DNA from 4 places in the Parabacteroides sp. FAFU027 genome. Region 1 is predicted to be linked to each of the others. Evidence: riboswitches for the same ligand, from Rfam matches in the RefSeq annotation. Region 1 holds a riboswitch; each other region holds the start of a gene.
What was found. A riboswitch is a leader RNA that binds a small molecule or an ion and turns the genes downstream of it on or off. The one in region 1 is predicted to bind thiamine pyrophosphate.
Positions count from the first base shown of each region.

Region 1 (7,476 bases):
ATGCTTTTGCATAGAAGCGGTATAGCCTTTGTCGTAATAATGCAGGGCAATGGTGACAGCTTCGGCCAGTTCCCCGTTTTGCACATGTTCGATGGCCTGTTTGGTGGCTTTGTTGCCCAACCGTTTCTCAATCTTCAGGAACGAACCGATAAGTTCTTCAGCGGAGAAGTTGCCATAATCCTTGAGAATGTGCTGTACCCGGTCTTCATTTGGCAAATCAAGTTTGATGAACGTGGCGGCAAGCATCATCGCATGAAATTCCGCCGGAATAAATACCCGTCCGATACTCAGACTTTCTCCTTCGCACCATACCGGGAGTTCCGGATTCATCTTCCGCATCTGTTCGTGTAGCAGGTTCATAAAGTGTTCGGTAGTAGGTTGCTCCGGTTCGCCCAACGCCCCGAAAGCAGAGCCTTTGTGATGAGCTAGTCCTTCCAGATCAACCACCTGTTGCCCTTTTTCCTGCAAACGATGGAGAATTTCAGTCTTGCCGCAACCGGTAGGTCCGCCCAACACAACGATTTTCCACGGCTGTTTTGCCAGCAAATCAATGAAGGAACGACGGTACGCCTTGTAGCCTCCTTTCAGCAGAAAGGTTTTAAAGCCTGCTGTGCGGAAGAGCCAGGCCATACTTCCGCTACGCATTCCTCCGCGCCAGCAGTAGAGAAAGAGCGGTTTGCCTTGCGATAATTCCCGTGCTTGTCGAACAAAATCTGCCAGTTTAGGGCCGACCAGTTCCAGCCCTTTTTCTACAGCCGGGTCTTTGCCCACCTGTACATAGAGCGTACCCACGATGGCACGTTCCTCGTTGGTGAAGAGCGGAATATTGAGTGCGCCGGGGATATGTCCGGCGGTGTATTCGGCCGGAGTGCGGACATCAATCACCACTCCTTCACGGCTTTGCTCCAGAAATTCATCCGGAAAAAGAGTCTCTTTCATTTCAATGTAATATTGGAGGCTCAAAGGTAGAAATAATATGGGAAAGGAGGAGCCGTCAGAATCCACAGATCGGGATAGAAATAAAAAACCACAATTGATATTTTCAATTGTGGTTTTGTGACCCCGACAGGACTCAAACCTGTGACCTTCAGAACCGGAATCTGACGTTCTATTCAACTAAACTACGGGGCCATTCCTTTGTGGTCTGCAAAAGTAAATATATTTCCCGAATTAACAAATATCTTAAACTCTATTCTCCGTGGATATTGGCTTTCAGTAAAGGATTGGATGGGTTATTCAGCAGAAATTCTGATATTTGCATTCCCATTTAACCATCATTGATAATTTGCCGTTATGTCAGTAAAAATAGAGCCAAGCTGGAATGAACATCTCAAGGATGAATTTGAGAAACCATACTTCACTAACCTAACCAATTTTGTCCGTCAGGAATATGCTTCGACGACGGTTTATCCTCCCGGATCGCAGATTTTTAATGCCTTCGATAATTGCCCGTTTGATGATGTTGAGGTCGTGATTTTAGGACAAGACCCTTATCATGAACCCCGTCAGGCGCATGGCCTTTGCTTTTCGGTGCAGGATGGTGTGCCATTTCCCCCTTCGTTATTAAACATTTTCAAGGAGATTCATGCTGACTTGGGTAAGCCGATGCCTACAAGTGGTGATTTGAGTCGTTGGGCCCGTCAGGGAGTCCTGTTGCTCAATGCCACGTTGACCGTTCGTGCTCATCAGGCCGGTTCGCACCAAAATAAAGGATGGGAAACCTTTACCGATGCGGTGATTCACCGGTTAGCAGAGCAACGGGACGGTTTGGTTTTTATCCTGTGGGGAGCTTATGCTCAGAAAAAAGGTGCGTTTATCAATCCTCAGAAGCATCTGGTTTTAAAATCGCCGCACCCGTCTCCACTATCTGCTCACAGGGGATTTTTCGGTAATCACCATTTCAGTCTGGCGAATGACTATTTGAGAAAACAAGGAAAGAGAGAGATTGATTGGTGAGTTGTTTTGAACAATTCCAGATAAACGGCGTTATTTGAATTAATCGCTAACTTTGCAGCGATTTTTTGGGGGTGCTTGGTGCAAATCAGGCTGAGAATATACCCTTTGAACCTGATGCAGGTAATGCTGCCGCAGGGAAAAAGCATATCTTTTCACATTTTCTGCTTTCGCATTCGAACTCCCCCGATCGTGTTAATCATGCAAATATTTTCTTTCGTCAGATTGAATGGGATTTATTTGCCTAAACCTCAAATGTTTTATGAGAAAATTGATTTTTACCTTACTCCTGATTGGTGGAGGATTTTGCGCATCAGCGCAGCGAAAAAATGTTCAACCTAAAGATTCCATTGCTCGCGATATCCGTCTGGATGAGATGGTAGTGACCGGTACCCGTGCTTCGGGAAAGACACCGGTTGCCTTTACCAATGTCTCGAAAGAAGAGATTAAGAAGCTCAATTTCGGTCAGGACCTACCTTACCTGCTTTCACTTACCCCTTCAATGGTTATAACTTCGGATGCCGGTGCCGGAGTGGGTTATACCGGATTACGTATCCGCGGAACAGATGCCTCCCGTATCAATGTGACTACAAACGGTATTCCTTTCAATGACCCCGAATCACACGGAACTTATTGGGTGGATATGCCCGATTTTGCTTCAACCGTTGAGGATGTTCAGGTACAGCGGGGTGTAGGTACTTCTACCAACGGTGCGGGAGCTTTCGGAGCCAGTATCAATATGAAGACGGACAATATTCCAATGAAATCGTTTGCCGAATTCAATGGAACTTACGGTTCGTTCAACACATCAAAGGAGACTTTCAAATTGGGAACCGGGCTGATTAACGGTCATTGGGCATTCGAAGGCCGTTTTTCCAATATTCATTCCGATGGTTATATTGACCGGGCCACGAGCAATATGCAATCTTACTTTGGTCAGGGTGGTTACTTCAGTAAAAATACGGTGCTGAAGTTTATCACCTTCGGGGGGACTGAACACACTTATCATGCCTGGAATGGCGTGCCAAAAGATTCTCTGGCTACTCACCGAACTTACAATCCTAGCGGTTATATGGGAACAGATGCGTCGGGTAACCCATTGTATTATAAGAATCAAACCGATAATTATACCCAAAATCATTACCAACTGATTCTATCACATATGATTAATCCAAATTTGAGCCTGAATGCTGCTTTGTTTTACATCAAAGGAAAAGGGTATTATGAAGAGTATAAAGATTCGGCTTCAGAAGCAGATTCGTATAAAACACTGGAATATTATGGACTGAAGTCGTTTCAATACAACGGACAAAACGTGACGATGCGTGACCGTATTCAACAAAAATGGCTGGATAATGATTTCGGAGGAATGATTTTTTCATTGATGTATAAGAAAGATAAACTCGATGTAACATTTGGTGGAGGGGCTAACCGATATATCGGATATAGTTTTGGTAAAAATATGTGGGTGAAGAATTACCCTGACGAAAACTTTACTTTCGGAAATGAATTTTACCGTAGCAAAGGTGATAAATATGATGCCAATGTATATGCCAAAGCCAGTTATCAGCTGGCAAATGGGTTGAATGCTTATGCTGACCTGCAATATAGACACATTGATTATTCAATTAAGGGTACAAATGATAAGTACAACGGCATGGAATTACAACCGTTGGATATTCACAAACAGTTTAATTTCTTTAATCCTAAAGCCGGCTTGTTTTACCAAATCAATAAGAATAACCAGACCTATATTTCTGTATCTGTGGCGCATCGCGAACCGACACGCAATAACTTTACCGATGCGGTCAACAGCATTGAACCCACCTCGGAACGATTGATTGATTATGAGGCTGGTTATACTTTTGCCAATAAAACATTTACTGCCGAGGCTAATCTCTATTTCATGGATTACAAAAATCAGCTAATTTTGAACGGCCAAATCAATGCGGTAGGAGAAGCCTTAACAACCAATATTCCTGAGAGTTATCGTGCCGGTATCGAATTGATGGCAGGAGTGAAGATTACCGACTGGCTGAAATGGAACGGAAATGCGACTTTGAGCCAAAACCGGATAAAGAATTTCACCGAATATGTGGATGACTGGACCAACTGGCCTGCTCAAAGGCAGTTTAATCTGGGGGATACTCCGATTGCTTTCTCTCCGGACGTAACCGCTGCAAGTGTCTTTAGTGCTGATTACCGAAAGTGGAGTGCGGGCCTGATGTCAAACTATGTAGGAAAACAATACATAGACAATACAGGAAATAATGACCGTTCACTGAAGGCTTTTTTCGTAAATAACTTGCGTATTGGCTATGTGCTTAATCAGAAATCTGTAAAAGAGGTAGGTATCAGCCTTTTAGTGAATAATATTTTCAATGTCAAATACGAAAGCAATGCCTGGGTATATTCATATTACGAAAATGATGTTCGCAAGACAATGGATGGTTACTTCCCTCAGGCTGGCACCAACGTTTTGGCAAATGTAACCCTGAAGTTTTAATGTTAGATTACATCCAAAATAACTGGTTAGAGTGGTTCGGTGTCCTTACCGGACTACTCTATATTTTTCTGGAGATTCGTCAGCGTACATCTATGTGGGTGATTGGATTTTTTTCTTCATTCGTATTTGTGATAGTGTTTTTCAAATCAAAGCTCTACGCTGATATGGTGTTGAATATCTATTATGTCACGATGAGTGTCTATGGCTTTTGGTTGTGGAAGAAAAACGGGAATGAGGCTGAGCCCATTGACCGCAAAGACGAGATTACTTATCAGAACCTTGGTTTATGGCTTGGCGCTATTCTTTTATTGATATCGACTGTTTTATATCTTGGAATCGCCAGTGTGTTGCATCATTACACTGATTCGCCGGTTCCTTACAGTGACGCCTTCCCAACTGCGCTGAGCCTGATTGCCACGTGGTTGTTGGCCAAGAAATACCTGGAGCAATGGTTGGTCTGGATTGTGGTGAATGTTTTCTCTATCGGCCTTTTTACTTATCGCGGTTTATATCCTACAGCGTTTCTTTTCCTGGTGTATGGTATTCTATCGGTTGTGGGTTATCTCAAATGGAAGGCTGATTACAAGCCTATTATGACTAATGTAAATGAGTGATTTTAATACGAAATACGAAGCCGTTATCATCGCTGATGGGCTTTTTCCGCAAAGTGAATCTGTTTTGGAGCTGATACGTGACGCAGGAGTGGTAGTTTGCTGCGATGGTGCTACGCGAAAGGCATTAGCCAATGGCTTTACTCCGGATTATATCGTGGGAGATCTCGATAGTCTGGAAGAGAAATTCAAGGTGCAGTTTGCTGACCGCTTATACCGCTTTCCGGAGCAGGATACCAATGACCTGACCAAGGCTGTTCGATTTACCCGTTCCAAGGGAATAAAAAATCTGTTGATTGTTGGTGCTACCGGTTTGCGCGAGGATCATACGCTGGGCAATATCTCTTTGTTGGCACAATATGCAGAACTCTTTGATTCGGTTGAAATGGTGTCTGATTATGGCACATTTATCGCCATCAATCAAACGATTGAACTGCAATCTTTTCCCGGTCAACAGGTCTCTATTTTCGCCTTAACTCCCGATTGTCTTATTTCCACTAAAGGATTGAAATATCCGGTCGAAAAACGCTCTTTTTCTTTCTGGTGGGAGGGAACCCTGAATGAATCATTGGGAGATTCATTTACTATTGAGGTTCATGGTTCAGGTAGATTAATAATCTATAAGGTGACAGGCTGATATCAACCAATCCGCATAGCTATTTGTTTTATTATAAAGTAAATATAAATCAGTAGGCTATGAGAACAAGTGTTATTCTTTTCGTTCTGTTGCTGGCTGGATTTATGCAACTTTTTAGCCAGCACGTCGTTGTGGCCACCTTAAAGGTTGACTATAACTCTTATGTGTTTGAAGGCGGAAACTTGTCGGAATACAACTGTAAAGATTGTGATAACACGACACTTCCGTTTGTTACAGACTTCCATTCTCCCGGCGATTTTGGTAGTATAACTTTCCTGTTAAAACCTACATCAGATACAATCTTTTACGCCACCATCATCTGGATGGGAACCGGTCAAATTTATTATCCGAAGAATTTTACAACTGATTTTCCATACCTTTCACCAGGTCTGTCACAACGTGTCATTCCGATGCCTGTCAATGTCACCTGGTATGATATGGATGGAAAAGTAACCGTTGATTCATCTTTTATCAAAAAAGCAATTCCTGCCTGGCATGCCATTGACACACTGTTGATTACCCGTGCATTTTCAAATCATCCTTATCAGGCGGCGATTTATTTGTATCCACCTTCTGTCGGTGTTTTTAACCCTGATGTAGCCAAATGGATTGTTTTCCTTTATTTGTCAGGAAAAGGACTTGTGACGAATGAAGAAATCAACGAAGAAAAAATTGGTATTTTCCCAAATCCGACATCTGAATATCTTGTTGTTTCAGGCTTTGCGGGAAGATTCGTGAAGTATGCATTAGTAGATGTTAGTGGAAGAGTGATCCAATCCGGTCGTTTGTCCGGAAATACGATTTCAATGTCAGGGTTGAGCAGCGGAATGTATCTGTTGAGGTTGTTTGATAGCAAAGAGTTTGCACTTGAACCTATAAAAGTCTTCAAGCGCTAATTTGATAAAGGATAGATAAATGCACCTTGTTTACCAACATTGTGACAGTAAATATTTTGAGCAGTACAGTCCGATTCGATTCTATCGGCATAATATCGGCTCATATTTGCACTCAAGACCAGCGATTTAAACCGGTAGAGCTTCTGTAAATCGGTGATATTCCCTTTGAATCCCTTTGACAGGATGATGATGTCGCCTTTCAAAGGGATTCTTGTTTGCGTATGCCGGATGTCTTCACTCAGATGAATCACTCTTTTTCCTTCAAACCAAACATATTGGTTATTTTTTCCATAAATCTCCCGCTTTTCAGAGGAGGTGCACTCCAATGTGGTCTCGCCCATTTGATTGTAAACCAGTATCTCTTGCCGATGTGACTTTTGAATGTACTGGAACAAACTAATTCCCTGTAAGGCAAGTATAGTCACCATTCCGAAGAGCAGTTTCCTGAAATCCTTCTTATAGGTAAATGATACAGCCAGAATGATAATCAGATAATAACAAAGTATTTGCATGAATGACGGATTCAAATCCCGGATTTGGGCAAAGGTAAATTGAGCAAAATAACGGGTGATAAAGTCCAGTCCCCCAAGCATTTGTTCCAAAATAACTCCGAACCATTTATATGGCCATCCCCAGGCCGCCAACACCAGACATCCGACCGACAGATACACCTGCATGCCTGAAAGTGGTAAGACTATAAGATTGACAATCAGGAAAAGAAGCGGGAATTGATGAAAATAGAAGATGCTCAGAGGAGTTGTCCCCAGTTGAGCCGCCAGAGTCATCAATAGCAGATTGTAAATATATCTGGGGACTTTTTTCTTTTGATTTATACTGTCACTCAAAAATGCCTGGGCTATCAGAATCGAAATA
Region 1 is NZ_JAKZKV010000003.1:3,021-10,496, reverse strand. It holds gene mnmH (tRNA 2-selenouridine(34) synthase MnmH) at 1-939, opposite strand, end outside; tRNA gene MLE17_RS05305 (tRNA-Arg) at 1,058-1,131, opposite strand; gene ung (uracil-DNA glycosylase) at 1,294-1,956, shown strand; TPP riboswitch at 2,014-2,111, shown strand; gene MLE17_RS05295 (TonB-dependent receptor) at 2,216-4,459, shown strand; gene pnuC (nicotinamide riboside transporter PnuC) at 4,459-5,073, shown strand; gene MLE17_RS05285 (thiamine diphosphokinase) at 5,066-5,707, shown strand; gene MLE17_RS05280 (T9SS type A sorting domain-containing protein) at 5,767-6,603, shown strand; gene MLE17_RS05275 (ComEC/Rec2 family competence protein) at 6,600-7,476, opposite strand, start outside.

Region 2 (7,476 bases), on a different contig from region 1:
AGATGAATGCCGACGGCAACGACCGCAAGCAAATCAGCGAATACGAAAAGGATATAGATGCCTTTATCTATTCACCCGATGGGAAAAAGGTGCTTTTTATCAGCCAGGTGAAGTACGGCGAACGCGCTTCCGATATTTATCCTGACCTGCCTGAAGCCAAAGGGCGTGTGATTGATGATCTGATGTACAAGCATTGGGATGAATGGGTGGAAACGATTCCCCATCCTTTCGTGGCTGATATTGTGGATGGTAAACTGACAAATATCACCGACATCATGGCCGGTGAACCATACGAATGCCCCACCAAACCCGATGCCGATATCGCCAACCTCTGTTGGAGCCCCAATAGCAAATCGGTTGCCTATTCTTCCCGTAAAAAGAAGGGTAAAGATTACGCCATTTCCACCAATACCGACATTTACCTGTACCATCTGGAATCAAAAAAGACCGAAAACCTCACCGAAGGGATGATGGGTTACGATACCAATCCGCAGTTTTCGCCAGATGGGAAAAGCATTGCCTGGATTAGTATGGAGCGAGACGGTTACGAGTCGGATAAGAAGCGTCTGATGGTGATGGAGCTGGCTACCCGTGCAAAAAGTGACCTGACCTCGGCATTTGATTACAATTGTGATGCCTTTGAGTGGACACCGGATGGCAAAGCTTTCTGGATGATTGCCTGTAAACTGGGCGTCACGCATATTTTCCATGTCGATGGGGCAAATTGCGCGATTCGTCAGGTAACCATAGGACAATATGACTTTGAGGAGGTGAAACAGGCGAATGGTACGCTGGTGGCGTTGCGCCATTCGATGTCGAAGCCCAATGAGGTATATTCTGTGGATCCGGCAACCGGTGTAACTAAAGAATTGAGCTTTGAGAATAAGGAGATTCTCGACCAACTTACGATGGGCAAAGTGGAGGAGCGATGGATTACGACTACCGATAATCAAAAGATGCTGACCTGGGTGATTTATCCACCTCATTTTGACCCGAAAAAGAAATATCCGGCCATTCTCTATTGCCAGGGAGGGCCGCAAAGTACCGTGAGTCAGTTATTCTCTTACCGATGGAATATGCAATTGATGGCAGCCAACGGTTATATTGTGGTTGCGCCTAATCGCCGCGGATTACCTGGTTTCGGTCAGGAATGGAACGAACAAATCAGCGGGGATTACGGTGGCCAAAACATGAAGGATTACCTATCTGCCATTGATGCTGTGGCTAATGAGCCGTTTGTCAATAAAGATAAGCTTGGTGCGGTCGGAGCTAGCTACGGAGGATTTTCTGTTTACTGGTTAGCGGGACACCACAACAAACGTTTCAAAGCCTTTATCGCACATGCCGGTATTTTCAATCTGGAACAGCAGTATCTTGAGACTGAGGAGTCGTGGTTTGCCAACTGGGATTTGGGCGGTCCGTTCTGGGATAAAAATAATGCTACGGCCCAGCGTTCGTTTGCCAATTCTCCCCATAAGTTTGTGGATAAATGGGATACGCCGATTCTGGTTACTGTAGGTGAGTTGGATTATCGTATTCTTGCCTCACAGGGTATGGCGGCGTTTAATGCAGCTAAACTGCGTGGAATCCCGGCGGAAATGCTCGTCTTCCCGGATGAAAACCATTGGATTACGAAGCCGCAAAACAGCGTGCTGTGGCAGCGGGTATTTTTCCGCTGGTTGGATAAGTGGTTGAAGTAAGGCTCCTCCCGACCTCCCCGAGGAGAAGGCGACGTGCAAGTATTACCGGATTCCGTTTCAGTTGATGTCATTTAATAACTCCGACTATGAAAAGCCTCATTCTGACTATTGCAATTTGCTTTGTAGCTCTTTGTTCCTGCCATAAAGAGGAACCAGTGCTCACCGGTTCTGATTATCTGATCTTTGGTCACTATTATGGAGAGTGTTTTGGTGAGCGATGCATTGAAATATACAAGCTCGAAGAAAAACAGGTTTCAGAAGATACGTTGGATAGATACCCCGGAAGTTCCGCTTTCTATCAAGGACAATATGTGAAGCTTTCACAGCAAAAGTTTGATTCGGTAAAAGATCTGATTGATTATTTTCCAAAAGTTTTACTGAGCGAGAAAGATAAGGTAATTGGAATGCCGGATGCAGGAGATTGGGGTGGTCTGTACATCGAATACAAAGTCAAAGACGTTCGTCGGTTTTGGTTGATTGACCAAATGAAGAGTAACGTGCCGTCAGTTTATCACCAATTTATTGATAAGGTCAACGAGAAAATAAGGATACTTGAATAGCTCAAAAAATAACGGTCAGCATTTGAATTCGAATGCTGACCGTTATTTTTTACGCCAACTTATGCTTCTGATAACTGGCAATCGATATTTTCCAATAATAAAGAATGGCAATGAAGCAGGCGATGGCGCTGAATCCGAATGCTGCACCCAGACTGGCCATGGCTGCAATTTTCCCGGCCAGGAGCATGCCAGCACCTACGCCAGTGTCGAAAGCGGTGTAGTAAGTCGAATTGGCAGTCCCACGTTGGTGGTGGGTGGCCATATTGATGAAGATGGTTTGGAAGGCCGGATAAGCGACTCCGTATCCCACACCCAAAACAAACGCGACTACATAGTACACGACTGGTATTTTCCACAATGCAAATAAAGTCAGACCAACTGTGAGTAACATTAATCCCAGCATTGACGCTTTGTGCAGTTCGCCCCGGTCAATCATCTTTCCGCTGAATGCACGTGCTCCGGCGATACCGATAGCAAGCATCACATAGAAAAGTCCGGGATTGGAGGCATTCATCTCTTTGCTGTACATGGCGGCAAACGACAGTATCATTCCGTAAGAGACGGTGACTAACAACAGATTGATTCCAACAGGAATTCCTTTCAGCATCAGGAAGCGGTCGAGCGATAAGGCTGCATGATGACGGATACGGGGCCTGATTGGAGCTTTGATGAATTGGGCAAATACCATTCCGATAAATCCGGTGATGATGGCCGAATAAAAGAGTATGCTAAAGTCGAAATGCTGGTAGAGGAATATTCCCGCTACCGGACCGATGGCCATGGAGATATTGAACGCCAGTCCGTAGAATCCGATTCCTTGTCCCCGTTGTTCAGAAGGCATAATATCAATGGCAAGTGTATTTCCAGCCGTGGTGATAATACCCCATGTGAGTCCGTGCAGGAAACGCAATACGATGAGGAACAGGATCGTTCCCGCCACCAGATAACCAAGACAGAATCCCACAAACAACAGATACGAAATCATATAGACCGTCTTGCGGGAGAAGCTATCGACCAGATAACCTGAAAACGGACGGATGACCAGCGCGGCAATCACGTAACAGGAAACAACGAGTCCGATGGTGGAATTATCGGTATGAAAGCGTTCGGATAAGTAAAATGGGAGTGTGGGCATCAACAGGTAGAAGGAGAAGCCCATCAGGAAGTTTGCCACACAGGCGAAGGAGAAGTTGCGGGTCCAAAGCCCCGTCTTTGCAGTGCTGTTTTCGTTCATAAACTTGAATTATGTTGCAAAGGTAGGGATAATCGGGCTTTTAAGAAAAATCAATCTATTCGCATTCTGGATTTATCAACGCATACCGGTATTCATCCCAAATCTGATCGTTTTTCCATATCGATTTCCGGAAAATAGCTTCACGGGTAAATCCGCATTTCTCCAAAACCTTCATGGATGCCTGATTGTATTCGAATACACCGGTATAGATGCGGATGAGTCCCAGTGTTTCGAAGCCATATCGGGTTATTAAAGATAAAGCCTGACTGGCGATTCCTTTTTTCCAATAAGATTCTCCAATGAAATAACCAACCTCTGCCGATTTGCAGTAGATGTCGGTTCCTTGTACCAGTCCGATATTTCCGACATATTCCCCTTGATATTCGATGGCAAAATTCATTGTCGGTTGCTGGAACTGGCAGTAGCTGATAAATTTCTTTGCATCGGCCATTGAGTAGGGATGGGGGAATCCATCTCTGAGGTTACTGGCGATCTTTTCGTTATTGGCTAATTCGGATAGTCTTTGGGTGTCTTCGAGGTGGAATAGACGAAGAGAGACTGCATTTGTTTTCATTTGATCATTTATTTCTTGATTCAATGGTTTTATGTATAGTTGTTTTGATAGGTAGTATTATGCAAAAATAACAGGGAATGTGTGTTTAGCAATAGAAGTTGATTGATTATTTCTAAATAATAGCTATTGTAATTATTGTATTTGCAAATAACTTATGAGATCAAACGAAGCTTTGTGTAATTGCTTTAATGGTGACAAAAACAAACGAGAGTGTTCGCTTCATTCAGAAGTGAACACTCTCGTTTTTATTTTCAGATTACCTGTTTTTTACTTAACCGACTTCAAAAGTTGGCTATCGATAATCTTTTTCAGCTCTTCTTTAGGCATGTATCCTGTAGTAGCTGACGGTTTTCCTTTCATGGGAAAGAACAGCAGTGTGGGTAACGCCTGGACTCCCATGTCTCCGGCTAATTGGCGTTCTTTGTCGGAATTTACTTTGTAAACGATAATTTTGCCTTTATATTCCTGTGCCAATTCTTCCAGGATAGGAGAGAGTTTACGGCAAGGCCCGCACCAATCAGCATAGAAGTCCACGATACAAGGCTTTTTGCCCCGGTAGATCACAACATTGCTGTTGAGCTCGTAGTTGTAGATCTCTTTCAAAAACTGAGACTTGTCAATATGAATGACAGTTTGCTCACTCTGCTGGTTGGCAGATACGGCATCGCTCTTGTTTCCGGCCTGAGTGCATTGGCTGAAAAATAATCCAATAGCGGCGATCAATATTATTTTCTTCATGTTTCAAATCTGTTTGATCCGTATTTGTTGCTAATGTAATACATTTTGCATCAGACCGGTTATTGATTATGAATAATTATAGCTTTTCAAAAATGTAATCGGAATTCGGAGCATTTACATAGAAAATCCTGTTTCCGATATCCATTTGACCTAGCATAAAACGGTTGAATTAACCGTATTGTTCGATGATCTGTTTAAGTTGAGCGGCTGGCAATACACCTGATTGACGGAATACCGGTTGCCCGTCTTTAAACAGAATCAAAGTAGGGACAGATTGAATTCTATACGCCATAGATACAGCCTGGTTTTGATCCACATCCACTTTTAGGATTTGAGCAGAATCTCCGACCATCCGTTTCACCTCCTCAAGGATTGGTTTCATCATTTTACATGGTTGACACCATTCGGCATAAAAGTCCACTAATACGGGTTTACCTGAGTTGATTGCTTCTTGAAACTTATTCATAATTATTTCTCCTCGGTTTTTTTGTTGTTATTTGAATCTGATTTATTGGTAATATCACAACTGCCACCGTAACAGCCACATCCGAGGAAAAGACCGGAGACCATCCAGCCTATCATGGCTCCCCATACGGTAGAGAGAAACCAATCCTGTCGTATGGCGCATGAACCGGAGGTGCATCCGTCGAATTTCCAGTAAAGAAATCCTGCGATTGCTCCGATTGCTGTGTAGAATAACTTATTGGTGAATAACTTTTTCATATGTCATTATTTATTTTTGTTTTGGCCACATATGGAACTCGCATATGATGTTATACTCTTTGATGAGCATTAGTTCTTGCTCGTTTCATAGGATATAAATATATAAACTATTGTTTATGTAAATGAGCAAATTTTTTTATGTCTTCTTGCATTCGGAGATGCAACGGATGATGTCCATAACCTTCTCATGCTCCAATGAATAGTACATGTTGCGGCCTTCTCTTCTGAGTTTGAGGATTCCTTTGGCATGCATATCGGTCAGGTGATGAGAAATCAATGGCTGTGTGCATTGCAAAGCGCTGCAAATATCAGAAACGTTCATCTCCTGATTTTTGGACAATACGGTCAGAATCATCAGACGGTTTGCGTTTGATAATGCTTTCAGTATATAGGCTACACGTTCAAGTTCTTCTTTGCAAATACAGGGATCCATACTTTTGTTTTGAATTACACTGCAAATATATAAATGTATATTGATGTACGATGTATTTTGGCGGTTAAATAATGTTGTAGGGTGGTTTGTGTTTTATAATCGGTTGATAGCTAAGAGGTTTATTTGGAGCTGTAATTTGATTATTCAGGATAATATTTATAAATAAATTTCAGGGACTAAATTCGGGGCTGAATGAAAAAATCATTTACCTTTGTGGCGAAAACTTTAGGGGTGCCCCTTAAAAGGCTGAGATTATACCCTTCGAACCTGAACAGGATAATACCTGCGTAAGGAAAAAGTTGAGGACTTCCTGTATCTTCTCATTTTTCAGATTCGTTCCCCTAAAGTTTATTGTATCACCTTTTAATTCATACTGTTATGAAGGTATATGTAAACAATGAACCGCGGGAGATTACCGAACAAACCTTCCTTATTTCTCTATTATCCGAACTTAATTTGTCCGAAACAAAGGGCATTGCTGTGGCTGTGAACGATGAAATCGTTTTTCGTCAAAACTGGCCTTTCGTTACTCTTCAGGAAAACGATAAACTGACTGTTATTCGCGCCACGCAGGGGGGGTGAGACGATTTACCATTTAGCAGATTTACTATTTACAATTTAAAGGGAATATAAAGAGAAAAGCTCTGCTGGTTCTTCGTCCTTTTGTCTAATCTCTTGACATATTTCCTCCTTTAACTTCAAAATAACAATCACAATGAAACCATTAGTTATAGCCGGGAAGACTTTCGGCTCAAGATTATTCACCGGTACCGGAAAATTCAGTTCGTCACAAATCATGGAAGAGGCGTTAGTTGCTTCGGGAAGTGAGTTGGTAACCGTAGCACTCAAACGAGTTGATACCGGTAACGAACAGGATGATATTCTCTCACACCTTAATCATCCACAGATCAATCTGTTGCCGAATACTTCCGGTGTGCGAAATGCCAAAGAGGCAGTCTTTGCAGCCCGTATGGCGCGTGAAGCGCTGGGAACCAACTGGGTGAAACTGGAAATTCACCCCGATCCGAAATACCTGTTACCTGATCCTATTGAAACACTTAAAGCTACTGAAGAGCTGGCTAAAGAGGGTTTTGTGGTTATGCCGTATATTCATGCCGATCCTGTTTTGTGTAAGCGACTGGAAGATGCCGGTGCAGCCGTGGTAATGCCATTGGGCGCTCCGATTGGAACCAATAAAGGATTGCGCACGATTGATTTTCTCGAAATCATTATCGAGCAAAGTAATGTACCGGTAGTGGTGGATGCAGGAATTGGTGCACCTTCCCATGCTGCCTGGGCGATGGAAATGGGTGCTGATGCCGTTCTGGTCAATACTGCCATTGCTGTGGCCGGTAATCCGGTGGAGATGGCCAAAGCCTTTCGCATGGCGGTAGAGTGTGGCCGTATGGCTTACGAGGCCCGATTGGCGAAGCAGCTGAAACATGCTGAAGCGAGTAGTCCGTTGACTTCATTTTTGGGGTAAAGACCTCCCCTGTTCCTGCAAAGGAGGGGAG
Region 2 is NZ_JAKZKV010000013.1:56,073-63,548, reverse strand. It holds gene MLE17_RS16235 (S9 family peptidase) at 1-1,700, shown strand, start outside; gene MLE17_RS16230 (hypothetical protein) at 1,787-2,260, shown strand; gene MLE17_RS16225 (MFS transporter) at 2,310-3,494, opposite strand; gene MLE17_RS16220 (GNAT family N-acetyltransferase) at 3,550-4,068, opposite strand; gene trxA (thioredoxin) at 4,336-4,806, opposite strand; gene trxA (thioredoxin) at 4,976-5,272, opposite strand; gene MLE17_RS16205 (hypothetical protein) at 5,275-5,529, opposite strand; gene MLE17_RS16200 (ArsR/SmtB family transcription factor) at 5,666-5,962, opposite strand; TPP riboswitch at 6,180-6,274, shown strand; gene thiS (sulfur carrier protein ThiS) at 6,341-6,544, shown strand; gene MLE17_RS16190 (thiazole synthase) at 6,678-7,445, shown strand.
Region 2: it holds a riboswitch for thiamine pyrophosphate, as region 1 does, so the genes downstream of both, thiS (sulfur carrier protein ThiS) here and MLE17_RS05295 (TonB-dependent receptor) in region 1, are expected to answer to the same signal.

Region 3 (7,476 bases), on a different contig from region 1:
TCCTCCGAAACTGTTGGTTTCGATGGTATCGGATCCGGCGGCTATGTAACTGCGGGCAATGTCAAGCACATCTTCGGTATGGTCGATGTTCCACTGTTCGGGACATTCTCCGGGTTGCATGCCTTTAGCCTGTAGGAATGTACCCCAGGCACCGTCGGAAATAAGAGTTTTTCCTTCGGATATTAATTGTACTAAGGTTGGCTTCATTGTATTATGACTTTAAATAAAAAAGACGACCTAACAAAGGTCATCTTTTATTTCAAAAACTCCAAATATTATCTGAGAACATCTACAGCATATCGGCTATCAGAGATTTAGCAAATAATTATCCACGAATAAAGTATTCCCTACTTTTTCAATCTTGAAAAAGATTCGGGCGAATTCGCAATGATTTAAACTCTGGCTTGATAAATATTCAATTCGTGGATTCGTGGCAAATAATTTATCGTTATTAAAAACTCCAGGAAACGTTTTTGTGAAATTCTTTCCCAAAAAACAATTAAACACATTACAGATTCAAGACTTTCTTCAGTGCCTTGTAGCCTGTCGCACTGACTTTGATATATTCACGATTAGAGAGCAGTAATGTCCAACTGTCTTTTTCGTAGAGTTCCATCCCCTTGATATGCTCCACGTTAACGATGTAGGAACGATGCACACGTACGAATTGACGTTCATCCAGATGGCTTTCGAAGAACTTCATCGTCTTCTCTTTCAGGAAGCGACCTTCAGCGGTATGTATCAGCACATAATCACCATCCGACTCAAAATAGAGGACATCATTTACCGGAATGATGCGGATTTTTTGTCCGCTTCGCACTGCCACTCGTTGCAACTTTTCTTCCTGAAGAGGTCCATTTTCCAAAAGCTTATTTACCGGAGATTCTTCTGCCGGAGCATTTGATGTCAGGCGAAGACGGGCTTTGTCCAGTGCCACATCCAACCGGTCGCGCAAGAATGGCTTCATCAGGTAATCGCAGGCATTGGCCTCGAAAGCTTTGATGGCATATTCGTCAAAAGCGGTTGTAAAAATCACAGCCGGTGGATTTTCCAGCAGCTCCAGCAATTCGAAACCGGAAAGCTTGGGCATCCGGATATCAAGCAACATCAATTCGGGCTGTAACTCTTTGACCAGCCGGAAAGCTTCGAATCCGTCGGCCGCCTCTCCAATGACTTCAATATCGGAATGAGATGAGAGATAATGTTTCAACAACGCCCTAGCCGGCGCTTCATCATCGACTATCAATGTTCTGATGGGCATATTCGGGGAATTAATAAGGTTGCGGTAAATAGTTGTTCTTTTTTCTCGGTTTCAAGGGAGGCTGTTTCGCCGTATATGAGTCGCAAGCGTTGACGGACATTATTCAGCCCCAGTCCGTTTCCTTTCTGGTAAGGAATATTCGGCTCGAAACTGTTTTGAATCACAATCCTGACATGCGTATCGTTACATGAAATCTTTGTCTCAATCCAGACCGGATCCGTACTTTCGTACACCCCGTGCTTGATCGCATTTTCATAGAGCGGTTGCAGAATCATTGATGGAATCTTCACCTGAAGACACTCCTCTGTCACCTGGTACTCCGCCTTGAGTTTTTCCCCGAAACGTATCTTCTCTATATTAATGTATCGGGTGATATTCTCCATCTCCATCTTCAGGGAAGATAACGTACGGTGTCCTCCGGCAATGGAATAGCGCAGATATTCCGACAGGGAAACAATCATCTCACTGGCTTTATCGGGTTGAATCTGTGTCAGCCAGTTCACCGAATTGAGACTATTGAAAAGAAAATGCGGATTGATCTGTGACTTCAACATATCCAGTTCGCTGTCCTTCAGCATTTCGCGGAGTCGTGCTTCATTCTGGGCTTTTTCCTGCAACACGTCATAACTGATTCGCAAATAGTAGGCCATCAGGATAAGCAGATAGACCATGAATCCATAAATCAGACGTTGTGGGAAAAAGATGGAAAAATCAGGCGGATTATTCCAGAGAAGACCTATCAGGATAAAGACCACCGACTGCCAGATAAAAAGTATCATGATACACGAAGCAGTAAAGTCTAGTATCCGTTTGAACAGCGAGGTGGTATTGATGAGCGTATATTTTACAAAAAACCACATCGATAATCCCAGGATAAAAAAGACACTATTGGAAATCAGGCTCAATATGATTGCTGCCTCCAGCGTAAAATAGCCTCCCAATGCCATCGACCACACCTGCAATACCGTTGGAAATAGCCAGGCCGCAGAGTAGAAAGGAAATATCTTTTTATTTAAGAAGGGATGGCTCATACATAGCTCTTAATCTCGCCACCACCGAAGATGCAGGAAGCTTTTACGATAAGGATGCGCGTATTGTCTTTTTGTGCTTCCGAATAAGGACGTTTATCGGCAAAATCTCCGAAAATGGAGTCTTTCTTCAATTGTACATTCCAGTCGGAAGGAACAATGAGCGTGATTCCGCCGAAGATACAATTTACTTCGAGTTGATTTATGCCTTCTTCCAGTTTAGCATGAGTCAGGTCAAGTTCACTGCCACCAAAGATGCAATTAATCTCCCCACCGCGAAATACCATATCCTGGAATTTACGTTTGGATCCGCTGAAGATATTATTCTCCTCAATGACTCCATTTTTAATTTCACTGCCGGTATAGCCGGAGTCTAACTTGTGAAACGGATCTCTTTTAGGACCAAATGAAGTCTTCAGAATGATGACAACTCCGGCTGCAATAATCAGCACCGGCCAGTAAAGATTCGCAATCTGAGGGTCGATATAGCCAAGTTTTCGCATCAGGAAAAATCCACCGATAAGCGTCAAAATGGTGCCTCCAAAAATGGAACGGTTAAACATCTGGGTAACACCAATCACCACCAACAGCATGGGCCAGGAGAAGATTACCGGTCGATACGATTCATTCAGAAGTCCGGTATTGAAGCCAAGTAACAACAGACCGGCCACGATAACGACAACTCCGAAAAACACCTTTGAACCGACGCAATGTCTATGGCGAGGCGGAGCACAGAAACGGCCGTAAGGAGCCGGGTCTTCATTTCTAAATTGAGATTCCATAAAATATAGGATTTATACGTTTGATTCTGACACAAAGATAAAGCACCTTTTGAATAGTTCACTACGATATTTCCGTCGGAATTGTTATTCCTCCGATAAAGGTCTGTTTTGGGGGGATAAGACCCCACCCGACCTCCCCGAAGGGAGGAGATGAAGTCTGCGAGAAATAACCTCCCCATATTTCAAACCATCTGACATAAAGAAACCAACCCCAAAGGGACAAACACAAATTCCAGACTGCCCAAAAGCTGTCTGAGCGAATAGACCATATTATTTACAATTGAAAGATTTACCATTGACAATTTAGAATAAGCAGTATCACCTAAATTGTAAATTGTAACTGGCTAAATTGTAAATCACTTTCTCATTTGCAGATACGTTCAAAATCCGTTACCTTTGCCACCGAAAGGGGTGCCTTACTAACAGGCTGAGATCATACCCTATGAACCTGATGCGGGTAATGCCGCCGTAGGAATTTATTCATAGCTTCTCTTTGTCATCTGTCCGATGTACCGTATCCCCTCCCATTTTATTAAATGATAACGGTATGAACAACAACATCAAAATCTCTTATCCGGCTTCTGAAAAGATTTATGTTCCGGGAAAAATGCACGACATTCACGTGGCCATGCGCCGCGTCACGCTGCTCGACACAATCGAGATCGAAAACGGCAAACGCAAAGTAACACAAAATGCTCCCGTAGTGGTTTACGACACCAGCGGTCCTTTTTCTGACGATTTAGCGGAAATAGATTTGAAAAAAGGTCTTCCCCGTCTGCGTGAATCATGGATGGTGAAACGCGGCGATGTGGAACAATTGCCCGACATCACTTCGGAATACGGAAGAATGCGTGCAGCCGACACTTCACTCGATCACCTGCGTTTCGAACACATCAGCAAGCCTTACCGTGCTAAATCCGGCAAGGAAATCACTCAGATGTACTACGCGAAACAAGGCATCATCACACCCGAAATGGAATACGTGGCTATCCGCGAAAACCAGATGATTGAGGCATTGGGTATCGAAAGCCACATCACGCCGGAGTTTGTGCGTCAGGAGGTAGCTGCCGGACGCGCCATCATCCCTGCCAACATCAACCACCCCGAAGCCGAACCGATGATCATCGGAACCCACTTCCTGGTGAAACTCAATACCAATATCGGAAACTCCGCGATGTCATCAAGCATCGATGAAGAGGTGGAGAAAGCCGTATGGAGCTGCAAATGGGGTGGCGATACCCTGATGGACCTCTCTACCGGGGCCAATATCCATGAAACCCGCGAATGGATTATCCGCAACTGTCCGGTACCGGTGGGAACCGTACCTATCTATCAGGCATTGGAGAAGGTGGACGGCAAGGTGGAAGACCTCAACTGGGAAATCTATCGCGACACGCTCATCGAGCAGTGCGAGCAGGGTGTGGACTACTTTACCATCCATGCGGGTGTATTGCTGAAACATGCTTCTTTATTGAGCAACCGCCTCACCGGTATCGTTTCGCGCGGAGGTTCTATCCTGACCAAATGGTGCAAAGTACACAATACCGAGAATTTCCTCTACACTCACTTTGATGAAATCTGCGAAATCCTGAAAGCCTATGACGTGGCGGTTTCACTCGGTGACGGCATGCGTCCTGGTTCCATCCACGATGCGAACGATGCTTTGCAGTTTGCAGAGCTCGAAGTGTTGGGTGAACTGACCGAAAAGGCATGGAAACACAATGTGCAGGTAATTATCGAAGGTCCGGGTCACGTGCCAATGAATAAGATTCAGGAGAATATGGACTTGCAGAAGAAGACCTGCCACGGCGCTCCGTTCTACACCCTCGGCCCTTTGACTACCGATATCGCACCGGGCTACGACCACATCACATCGGCAATTGGTGCTGCTCAAATTGCATGGTTGGGCACAGCGATGATTTGTTACGTGACTCCGAAAGAACACCTTGGTTTGCCCAACAAGGAAGATGTGCGCAACGGCGTTATCGCTTATAAGATTGCCGCTCACGCTGCCGACCTTGCCAAAGGGCATCCGGGAGCTCAGGTACGTGACAATGCATTGAGCAAAGCCCGCTTCGACTTCCGCTGGAAAGACCAGTTTAACCTCTCGCTTGACCCCGAGCGTGCGATGGAGTACTACAAGGAAGGCTCTCATTCCGACGAAGGTTACTGCACCATGTGCGGTCCTAACTTCTGCGCGATGAAACTGACCCGCGAGTTGAGCGACTGCGTGCATTCGGCTGAATAAACATATTTCAACCAGCTAACTTTTCCAAAGTTCCAAACTTTGGAAAAGTTACTTTAATTCCTCCCCGATATGAAATGGAGCGAACAAGCCTGGGCGGCTATTGAGCCCATCTACCAACGCATCTTGGAATTGCCTTTCCTGCACGAGCTGAAAGAGGGAACATTACCCAAGGAGAAATTTGACTTCTACCTCCGTCAGGATGCGATATATCTATCTGAATACGGGAAGATTCTGGCCGGTATCGCTACTCGCCTCCACCAACCCGAGCACCGTGAAGCTTTTCTCAAATTCTCGACCGAGACCATCGCGGTGGAATCGGCTTTGCACGGTTCTTTCCTGAAGGATGCCCCCATTCCGGCATACCACGGTGCATCCCCGAGTTGCCTTCTGTATACCGGCTTCCTGTCGAAACAGTTGGCGCATCACCCCATCGAGACCACACTGACGGCGGTCCTCCCCTGCTTCTGGATTTACAAGAAAGTGGGCGACCATCTCCTCGCCACTCAAAACCGGGACAACAATCCCTACCAGCCGTGGATTGACACTTACGGCGGAGATGACTTTGCCCGTTCGGTGGAGAAAGCCATCGCTATTTGTGACCACGCTGCCGAAAACTCTACCCGTCACGCTGAAATGACGGAAGCGTTCGTCTATGCTTCGAAGATGGAATGGATGTTTTGGGATAGTGCGTACCGGATGGAGAACTGGCCGGTGTGATGGAATAGCATTGATATATTGCAAAAACAACTAAAAGATGAAATACTATATTATCTCTTACATCAAAGCCCCTATAGGAGAAAGTGGAGAATGCTGTAAATCAGAATACGATTTTAGTAATGCTTGTGACTTTTGTGGTACAGGAGCAGAATTAGTTAGTCACTTAAAAGTAAAAGGATTCTCAAAGATATCCAAAGACTTTTTTGAGACTCTTGATGGTGACTTTATAATCTCAAAAAGGATGTATGAGGTAATTAGAAAATCAAAACCGAGCTTTATATTACGTCCTGTAATTGATTTAAAAGGCAATATTCTCGAGTACTATCACTTATATACATCAATAGTATTACCTAGATTTGAGGTGCAATCAACAGGCTACGTAATTGATGGACAATGTGACAAATGTAAACGAAATGGATATTTTAATCACGCTATAATTTCGCAAGACAAACCTACGATAGTAAGTCCATTAAATTTTATATATAAGGAAGCAACAATTGGCTTTTATCAAAACGAATTGCTTATGAAAACCTGGGAATGTATCGGTTTCTCTAATAAAGTAGCTTTTGGTAACAATATTGTTGGTTATGCCAGACCATGGATTATAGTAAATCAGGAATTGAAAGAAATTTTCGAATCTGAGAAAATAAAAGGAATTGAATTCGAAGAAGTTATTACAATTAAATAAAGAAGGAATGAGCTAATTCTACTTTTGTCCAGTGGAATTCATTTATAGTCCGAAACAATTTAAATCGACTAAGCTTTCACCACAAGCTCTTTCCGTCTAATATCCAGAAATAGAAACAACATTTATGCAATACAAAAGAACCCTTACCATAGCCGGCAGTGACCCCAGCGGAGGCGCCGGCATACAGGCAGACATGAAAACCATGTCAGCCTGCGGATGTTTCGCCACGACAGCCATCACGGCGGTGGTGGACGAAAATACGGTGGGCGTCTATGGCGTGCACCCCATCCCCATCCCCTTTGTGCAGGGACAAATCAAATCTGTCCTTGACGACATCGGTGCCGATGCCATCAAAATCGGGATGCTACACTCCTCGGAGCTGATTCGTGCGGTGAAGGAGACCCTCGCGCCATATCAAATCCGAAACATTGTGCTCGACCCCGTGATGGTAGCGACTTCGGGCGATAAACTGTTGCAGGACGAGGCCATCGCCACGCTCCAAAACGAACTGATGCCGATGGTACGGGTCATCACACCGAATATTCCCGAAGCGGAAGTTTTACTGGGAGAGAAAATAAATTCACAGGAGGATTTAGCGAAGGTCGTTAAACGTCTTTCGTGCGACGGTCGTGTCTCCGTGCTGCTCAAAGCCGGGCATCTGACAGAAGAGGTACTAACCGACATCTTCTACAATGCCGAAACGGATGAGATTATCGAACTAACCTCGAAACGCATCAATACGCCCAACACGC
Region 3 is NZ_JAKZKV010000001.1:514,358-521,833, forward strand. It holds gene MLE17_RS02280 (homocysteine S-methyltransferase family protein) at 1-207, opposite strand, end outside; gene MLE17_RS02285 (LytR/AlgR family response regulator transcription factor) at 509-1,261, opposite strand; gene MLE17_RS02290 (sensor histidine kinase) at 1,243-2,292, opposite strand; gene MLE17_RS02295 (LiaI-LiaF-like domain-containing protein) at 2,289-3,071, opposite strand; TPP riboswitch at 3,469-3,563, shown strand; gene thiC (phosphomethylpyrimidine synthase ThiC) at 3,619-5,319, shown strand; gene MLE17_RS02305 (TenA family protein) at 5,389-6,036, shown strand; gene MLE17_RS02310 (hypothetical protein) at 6,074-6,724, shown strand; gene thiD (bifunctional hydroxymethylpyrimidine kinase/phosphomethylpyrimidine kinase) at 6,849-7,476, shown strand, end outside.
Region 3: it holds a riboswitch for thiamine pyrophosphate, as region 1 does, so the genes downstream of both, thiC (phosphomethylpyrimidine synthase ThiC) here and MLE17_RS05295 (TonB-dependent receptor) in region 1, are expected to answer to the same signal.

Region 4 (7,476 bases), on a different contig from region 1:
GTATATTCTTTGCAAATGCTTTTTCGAGGTCAATACCGGTTTGGTTGGCCAGGCAAATCAGTACAAAAAGGACATCGCCCATTTCATCTTCCATGTCATAAGCCTTATCACTCTCTTTGAAAGTCTGCTCGCCGTAGAGACGGGCAATGATTTTGGCCAGTTCACCTACCTCTTCCTGAAGCAAAACCATATTGGTCAGTTCGCTGAAATAACGTACCCCATAGGTTTTAATCCAGTTATCTACCTGTTTCTGAGCTTCAGAAATAGATACAGGAACCGATTGTATTTCATTCTCCATAAGCCTTTTTTTATTCTTTATTTTTTGAGTCCATGATAATGGTAACCGGACCGTCATTGAGTAATTCTACTTTCATATCTGCTCCGAATTCACCAGTTTTTACCTCTTTTCCTGCCATCAAAGAGAGAGTACTGCAGAAATTATCGTACATCGGTATGGCAAATTCCGGGCGCGCAGCTTTGATATAGGAGGGGCGGTTCCCTTTCTTGGTGGATGCGTGTAAGGTAAACTGGCTTACAACCAGCATTTCACCGTTAATATCCATTACTGAACGGTTCATTACACCATTCTCATCATCAAATATTCTCAGGTTGGTTATTTTTTTGGCTAACCAATCCATATCTTCGGTAGTATCACTCTCTTCTATACCCACTAAAACGAGTAAACCTTGCCGGATATCCGACTTTATTTCTCCCGAAATGGTAACGGAAGCTTTACTAACCCGTTGAATGACTGTTCTCATATTCTCTTTATCGCAAAGTTACTGATTTCTTTCTGATTATGGATGTAAACCCTTATAAAGCTTCTCTGCCTTGCTTTTACCTATCAGGTCGGATAATTCTTCCAGTGATGAGCTTTTAATGCGTTTTACGCTCTTAAAATGGCTCAAAAGGGCTGTTTTGGTCTTTTCTCCAATACCTTCTATCGCATCAAGTTCGGAAACAACTTGTTTCAGGCTTCTTTTTTTGCGGTGGAATGTTATGCCAAATCGGTGAGCTTCATCCCGCAATTGCTGTATCAACTTCAGACTTTCCGAGTTTTTATCCAGGTAAAGAGGCACTGAATCTTCCGGATAATAGATTTCTTCGAGGCGTTTCGCAATACCGATAATCGGAATTCGTCCGTAAATATTCAGCTCCTGTAGTGAATCACAGGCAGCATGAAGCTGTCCTTTTCCCCCGTCTATTACGATAAGATTGGGTAGGAGAGCCTCTTCTTCTAATAAACGCTTATATCGTCTGTACACAATCTCGCGCATGGATGCAAAATCATCAGGACCTTCGACAGTTTTCACGTTAAAATGGCGGTAATCCTTCTTGGCTGGTTTTGCTTTTTTAAAGACTACACAGGCTGCAACCGGACTTGTACCCTGTATATTGGAGTTGTCAAAACACTCAATATGCAGAGGTAGTTCGTGTAATTGTAAATCCTTTTGCAAAGTTGAAAGTATGCGGATTGTACGTTGTTCCGGGTTTAATTTCTCCGCCTGCTTCATGCGGTCAACTTTATATTGACGTACATTTTGCTCGGATAATTCGAATAGTTTGCGTTTATCTCCCCGTTGTGGAATAGAAAAAGTGATGTTTTCCATCTCAATATCCGGGTAAAACGGCACAATAATATCCCTTGCCCTGCTGTTGAAACGGTTTCTCATCTCCACAATGGCCAGGCTCAGCAGCTCTTCTTTGGGTTCATCCAGCTTTCTTTTCAGTTCAAAAGTATAAGCCTGACTGATGGAACCGTTTGATACGTGCAGATAGTTGATATAGATAATATTCTCTTCTTCCAGGTATGAAAAGACGTCTGTATTGTGAATGGAGGGGCTAACCACAACGGTTTTTGCCTGATAATTTTCGATTAATTCCAGCTTTTCCTTTGTTTTCTGTGCATCTTCAAAACGTAGTTCTGTGGCACATTCCATCATTTCTTGTTGGAGTAAATCGCGAATTTGATTGATTTCTCCTTTCAGAATTCTCCGGGAATTAACGATATATTCGTTGTATTCCTGCTCGGTTTGCAATGCTTCACATGGACCTTTACAGTTCTTGATGTGATATTGCAGGCAGACCTTGAATTTGTTCTGTCTGATGTTTTCAGGAGATAGGAATAACTTACAGGTACGAAGCGGATATAATTTTCGAAGCAGTTCCAGAATGGTACGAACCATGTGAATGTTGGAGTAGGGGCCAAAGTATTGTGACCCGTCCCTAATCATATTCCGTGTTTGAAATATGCGGGGAAATGGTTCGTTTTTGATGACAATCCAAGGGTAAGTTTTGTCGTCTTTCAGCATCACATTGTAGCGAGGCTGAAGCTCCTTAATCAAGCTATTTTCTAAATGAAGAGCATCTTCTTCGGTTTTAACGACGATATATTTGATTTCAACAATCTTGCGAACAAGGATGCGGGTCTTGGGAGAATCATGCTGTTTATTGAAGTAAGATGAAACTCTTCTTTTCAGATTTTTCGCCTTTCCGACGTAAATAATAGTACCGGTTTCATCGAAATATTGATAGACACCCGGACTTTCCGGAAGGCTCGAAAGTATGTTTTTTATTTTATCATCTCTGTTTTCCAAAGCTTCTTTTTTTGTTTCAAAGATAAAGGTAAAACATCAATTTTAGGACAATATAACTGCAAAAATAAGGGTGGGTTTTACTGTAATTCTTTGCTCTCTTTACCTTGCTTGTATCCACTCTTTTTACCATAAATTTTACTCACTGATTTATTATTCTGTTTTGTTCGGTTTGAACGAAATGGAAAAAATATAGCAGCCGGTTTGGACGATGTTATCTATTGGATAGTTCTGATATCATATGCTTGTATACATTTAAAGTCGGACTTTCACAACGTATTTATCTCCTTCCGTTAGATTCGGTACTTTTGTTAGATGTTATGGCTTTTATAAAAGAAAGAACGGAACTGACCGCATGGATTAGTTCCGTTCTTTGTGTGATGTTTAAGTATTCTCTCTTGTTGAAGAAGTGCTTCCGGGGGCTGTTTATTTGCCCTTTATAATCATGTGTTTAGCTTGAGTGACTTGTAAGAATCCTTTAATGTTTCACGTGAAACATAGGTTTGCTATCGGCCTAACAATACCAGCAGTATATTGATGTCGCTGGGGGAGATTCCCGGTATGCGTCCGGCCTGGGCAATGGTCTCCGGGTCAATCTTACAAAGCTTCTGACGGGCTTCAGTCGAGAGGGTATGGATCTCGTTATAATTAAACTTACCCTTGATATGGATATGCTCGAGACGATTGATCTTATCGGCAATTAGTTTCTCACGTTGGATGTACCCTTCGTACTTAATCAGGATTTCCACAGCCTCCAGAATCTCCTCTTTTCTATCGGATGTTTTATCCAGTTCTTCTTTGAAGGCAGGCACTAATTCTGCTATATTTTCAAGTGTGATTTGAGGGCGTGTAATCAGGTCTATTAATTTGCATCCATGCTTCAATGGAGCAGTGCCTAATTTCTCTAATCCTTCGTTTATGTATTGAGGTTTGATGGAGTAGTTTTTTGCAAATTCGGAAATACGATTTATCTCCTCCTTTTTGGTTTGCAGTAAATCAAATCTATCCTGTTTTGCCAAACCTAGTTTGTAACTCATTTCAGTCAGACGCATATCAGCATCATCCTGACGAAGTAGTATGCGATATTCGGCACGGGAGGTAAACATGCGATAGGGTTCGTCCACACCTTTAGTTACAAGGTCGTCAATCAAAACACCAATATAGGCCTGGTCACGGTTAAGGATAAATTCATCTCCACCGTGGCAATTAATATGTGCATTAATACCTGCAATCAGACCCTGACCTGCCGCCTCTTCATAACCTGTCGTTCCGTTAACCTGTCCGGCAAAAAAGAGATTCTTTACAATCTTACTTTCGAGATTATGCTTGAGTTGGGTAGGGTCGAAGAAATCGTATTCGATAGCATATCCCGGACGATAGATGCGTACATTACGGAATGCAGGAATCGTTTTCAATGCATTCAATTGCACATCGAGTGGGAGGGAAGAGGAAAAACCATTGAGATAATACTCCTGTGTTGTTTCACCTTCCGGTTCCAGAAAAAGCTGATGTTGTGTTTTATCTGCAAAAGTGACAATCTTGGTTTCGATACTCGGACAGTAACGCGGTCCGATACTTTGGATTTGTCCGTTGTATAACGGAGAATCCACTAATCCGCTTCGTAGAACTTCATGCGTTTGTTCATTGGTGTACATGGTCCAACAGCTAAGCTGGCACAATGTTTTAGGTGCATGATTCATATAAGAGAATTTGTGGAAATCAAAATCTCCTATCTGTTCTTCGGTCATGCTGAAATCAACGCTTCTACCGTCAATACGAACCGGAGTTCCGGTTTTCATACGGTCAGTTGCAATTCCGGCTTCTTTGAGTTGTTCGGTAATTCCATAAGAAGCAGGTTCTGCAATACGTCCACCGCGAAGTTGTGTTTTACCGATGTGCATCAAACCATTCAGAAAAGTTCCTGTGGTAATGACCACCGTTTTTGCATAGAAAGTAACGTCCATTCCGGAAATTACACCCTGTACCTGGCCATCCTTGATGATAAGCTGTTTTACAAAATCCTGCCAGATATCCAGATTATTGGTGTTTTCAAGAATACCTCTCCATTCGTTGATAAACTTAGCGCGGTCGCTTTGAGCACGGGGGCTCCACATCGCAGGTCCTTTGGAGCGGTTAAGCATTCGGAATTGAATAGCCGTTTTATCCGTTACAATTCCCATACCCCCACCCAGGGCATCTATTTCGCGTACAATTTGTCCTTTGGCAATACCACCAACCGCAGGGTTGCAGCTCATTTGAGCTATCTTGTTCATGTCCATCGTTATGAGGACGGTCTTTGAACCCAGGTTGGCAGCAGCGGCGGCAGCTTCGCATCCCGCGTGTCCTGCGCCGATTACTATAACATCGTATTTAAAATCCATTGAATGAGTTATTTTGTGCAAAGATAGCGGTTTGAGTTTTAATCCTCAGGCAGATAATTCAAAATATAACCATTATGGTTTAAGGGAATGGCCCATTTTATAGTTTGTTGAAAGATATTCGGATTTGCAGGGGTTATTTCTATCTTTGCACTCTGATTCCGTACTTATTTCTGGGGTGCTTTAAATCAAAGCTGAGAAGATACCCATAGTACCTGATCCGGATAATGCCGGCGAAGGGAGAAATTACACTCTCCTTCCTGATTCCAAAATCGCCTGCTTATCTGTATAATTTCCCTTTTAGAATTCAAACATTAAGGGAAAATGAAATGAATGTTCCTAATTTATAAATGACTTTTTATTATGCAAGATTTTGGTCTGTATATCATTATCACAAAACCTGAACTCTCTTACGAAGAAATAGCTAAAATATGTGTCCGCCAGAATATCCGTATGATACAATTGCGCGAGAAACATTTGACTGACCGTGAAATTATCGAAGCTGGAAAAAGAATTAAATCAATTACAGCGGGAACTAATACCTTGCTTGTTATAAACGACCGGGTTGATTTGGCGTTGGCTGCCGGAGCAGATGTATTGCACCTGGGACAGGATGATCTTCCAATTGAGGAGGCACGCAAGATTGCCGGTGACCGGTTGAAAATAGGTCTTTCGACCCACTCGATTGAGCAGGTTCGTGAAGCATTGACTCATAAACCGGATTACATTGGCTTCGGTCCTGTTTATCCAACGAATGCGAAAGCCCGTCCGGATGCTCCGGTGGGTGTGGGTATGCTGAAAGAGGTGCTCTCATTTGCTGATGTGCCTGTAGTTGCTATTGGTGGCATTTTCCCGGAAAATCTGGATGATGTGGTGGCTGCAGGGGCTAAAAATGTAGCTTTGGTGCGCCACTTCATGCAAACCACAGAAACAGAACAACGTATAGTTGAAATCAAGAAAAGCCTGACTGGAGCAAAACAGCTTTCTCTTTTCTAATTCTTAGTTTGCAGAATTCCTGTTTTTTCATTCTTATCATAGTCTGTAATCTATCATCCGGTTTTAGCTGAATCAGTTTTCTTTGGCTAAAGCCGGATGTTACATTGTCTTTTTATCATTTCGTAAGCTGAAGCGGCTGGCAATGATTTTATCAAAGTTAAATCCATCTAATATTTACCGGGTTTTAGATAAATAAATCTCCCATTTTCCCCGGTTATTTCGTTCTTCTTTACTTACTTAGCATCTGTATCATCAGTCCGTTTATTTTGCCGGAGCTACTGTAATCAGAACTGTTCGTATCGGTTTGAAGAATTTACTTTATCTCCCTGCTCACCACATTACAGGTGGAAAACTCAGTATTGTTCTCTCGGATACGGGCTCAATCTTCTGAATTATTAATTATCTGCTTAGTTGGCCTCTCCTTTCCCCTGACAACATTTTCAGTCCCCCCTTTTATACATAGACAAGTTTTTCTGTTTACCTATAATCTTTCGGCTCTTTTATGCGAATAATAAACATTCCTGTACTTCTGATATAAACGGGGGGATAAGGGATAGCTAAGGCTATGTAAGGAGTATAATAAAGGTACAATTATCGATGATTAAAAAGAAATAAACCAGGGATATTACACCATTTATTTGTGTTATATCTCTGGCTTATCCCTATTATATCTCTGGTTTATCTCTGTTATATATAGCCTTAGGATATTCTTTAGGTTGCAGGTAGGTATAACTGGAAATTAAAGAAATAGTTATTATAAGACTTTATATAGTGGTGACATTGTTAAGGGTGAAAGTAAGGATTGTGAAGGAGTAATTATGCAATTGTGAGTACCTCAAAATCTGTATATCACCTTTAAAACAGCACCCTTGCCCAAGAATTCGGAATTAATTCAATAAATTTGCGTTCTTATCTTCAAATTCCGACACATGAAACTGGAACAGACATTTCAGAAAGTACAATCAGCCAGCCGTACCATCAATCTGCTGACTGATGAAAATATCAACGAGATCCTGCTTGCTGTGGCTGATGCTGCCGTAGCGCAAAGTGATTTTATACTGGAAGAGAATAAAAAGGATTTGAGCCGTATGGATCCCAAAGATCCGAAATATGACCGTCTGATGCTGACTAAAGAACGTATTGAAGGCATTGCGGCTGATATTCGTAATGTGGCAACGTTGCCCTCCCCACTGGGTAAAATTCTTAGCGAAACAAACCGACCGAACGGAATGAAGATCTCTAAAGTGACTGTACCGTTTGGCGTGATCGGAATTATTTACGAGGCGCGTCCGAATGTAAGCTTTGACGTTTTCTCACTTTGTCTTAAATCGGGAAATGCCTGTCTGTTGAAAGGAGGCTCTGATGCTCACGATTCGAATAGTGCCATTGTTGGGATTATTCAAAACGTTCTTGAGAAACAAGGCGTAATTAAAGATATAGTGACCTTATTGCCTCCTGATCGTGAAGCTACGGCTGAAATGCTGAATGCGGTAGGTTATGTGGATCTG
Region 4 is NZ_JAKZKV010000011.1:129,576-137,051, forward strand. It holds gene MLE17_RS15425 (nucleotide pyrophosphohydrolase) at 1-298, opposite strand, end outside; gene dtd (D-aminoacyl-tRNA deacylase) at 309-761, opposite strand; gene uvrC (excinuclease ABC subunit UvrC) at 798-2,597, opposite strand; gene mnmG (tRNA uridine-5-carboxymethylaminomethyl(34) synthesis enzyme MnmG) at 3,101-4,975, opposite strand; TPP riboswitch at 5,137-5,231, shown strand; gene thiE (thiamine phosphate synthase) at 5,336-5,968, shown strand; gene MLE17_RS15450 (glutamate-5-semialdehyde dehydrogenase) at 6,898-7,476, shown strand, end outside.
Region 4: it holds a riboswitch for thiamine pyrophosphate, as region 1 does, so the genes downstream of both, thiE (thiamine phosphate synthase) here and MLE17_RS05295 (TonB-dependent receptor) in region 1, are expected to answer to the same signal.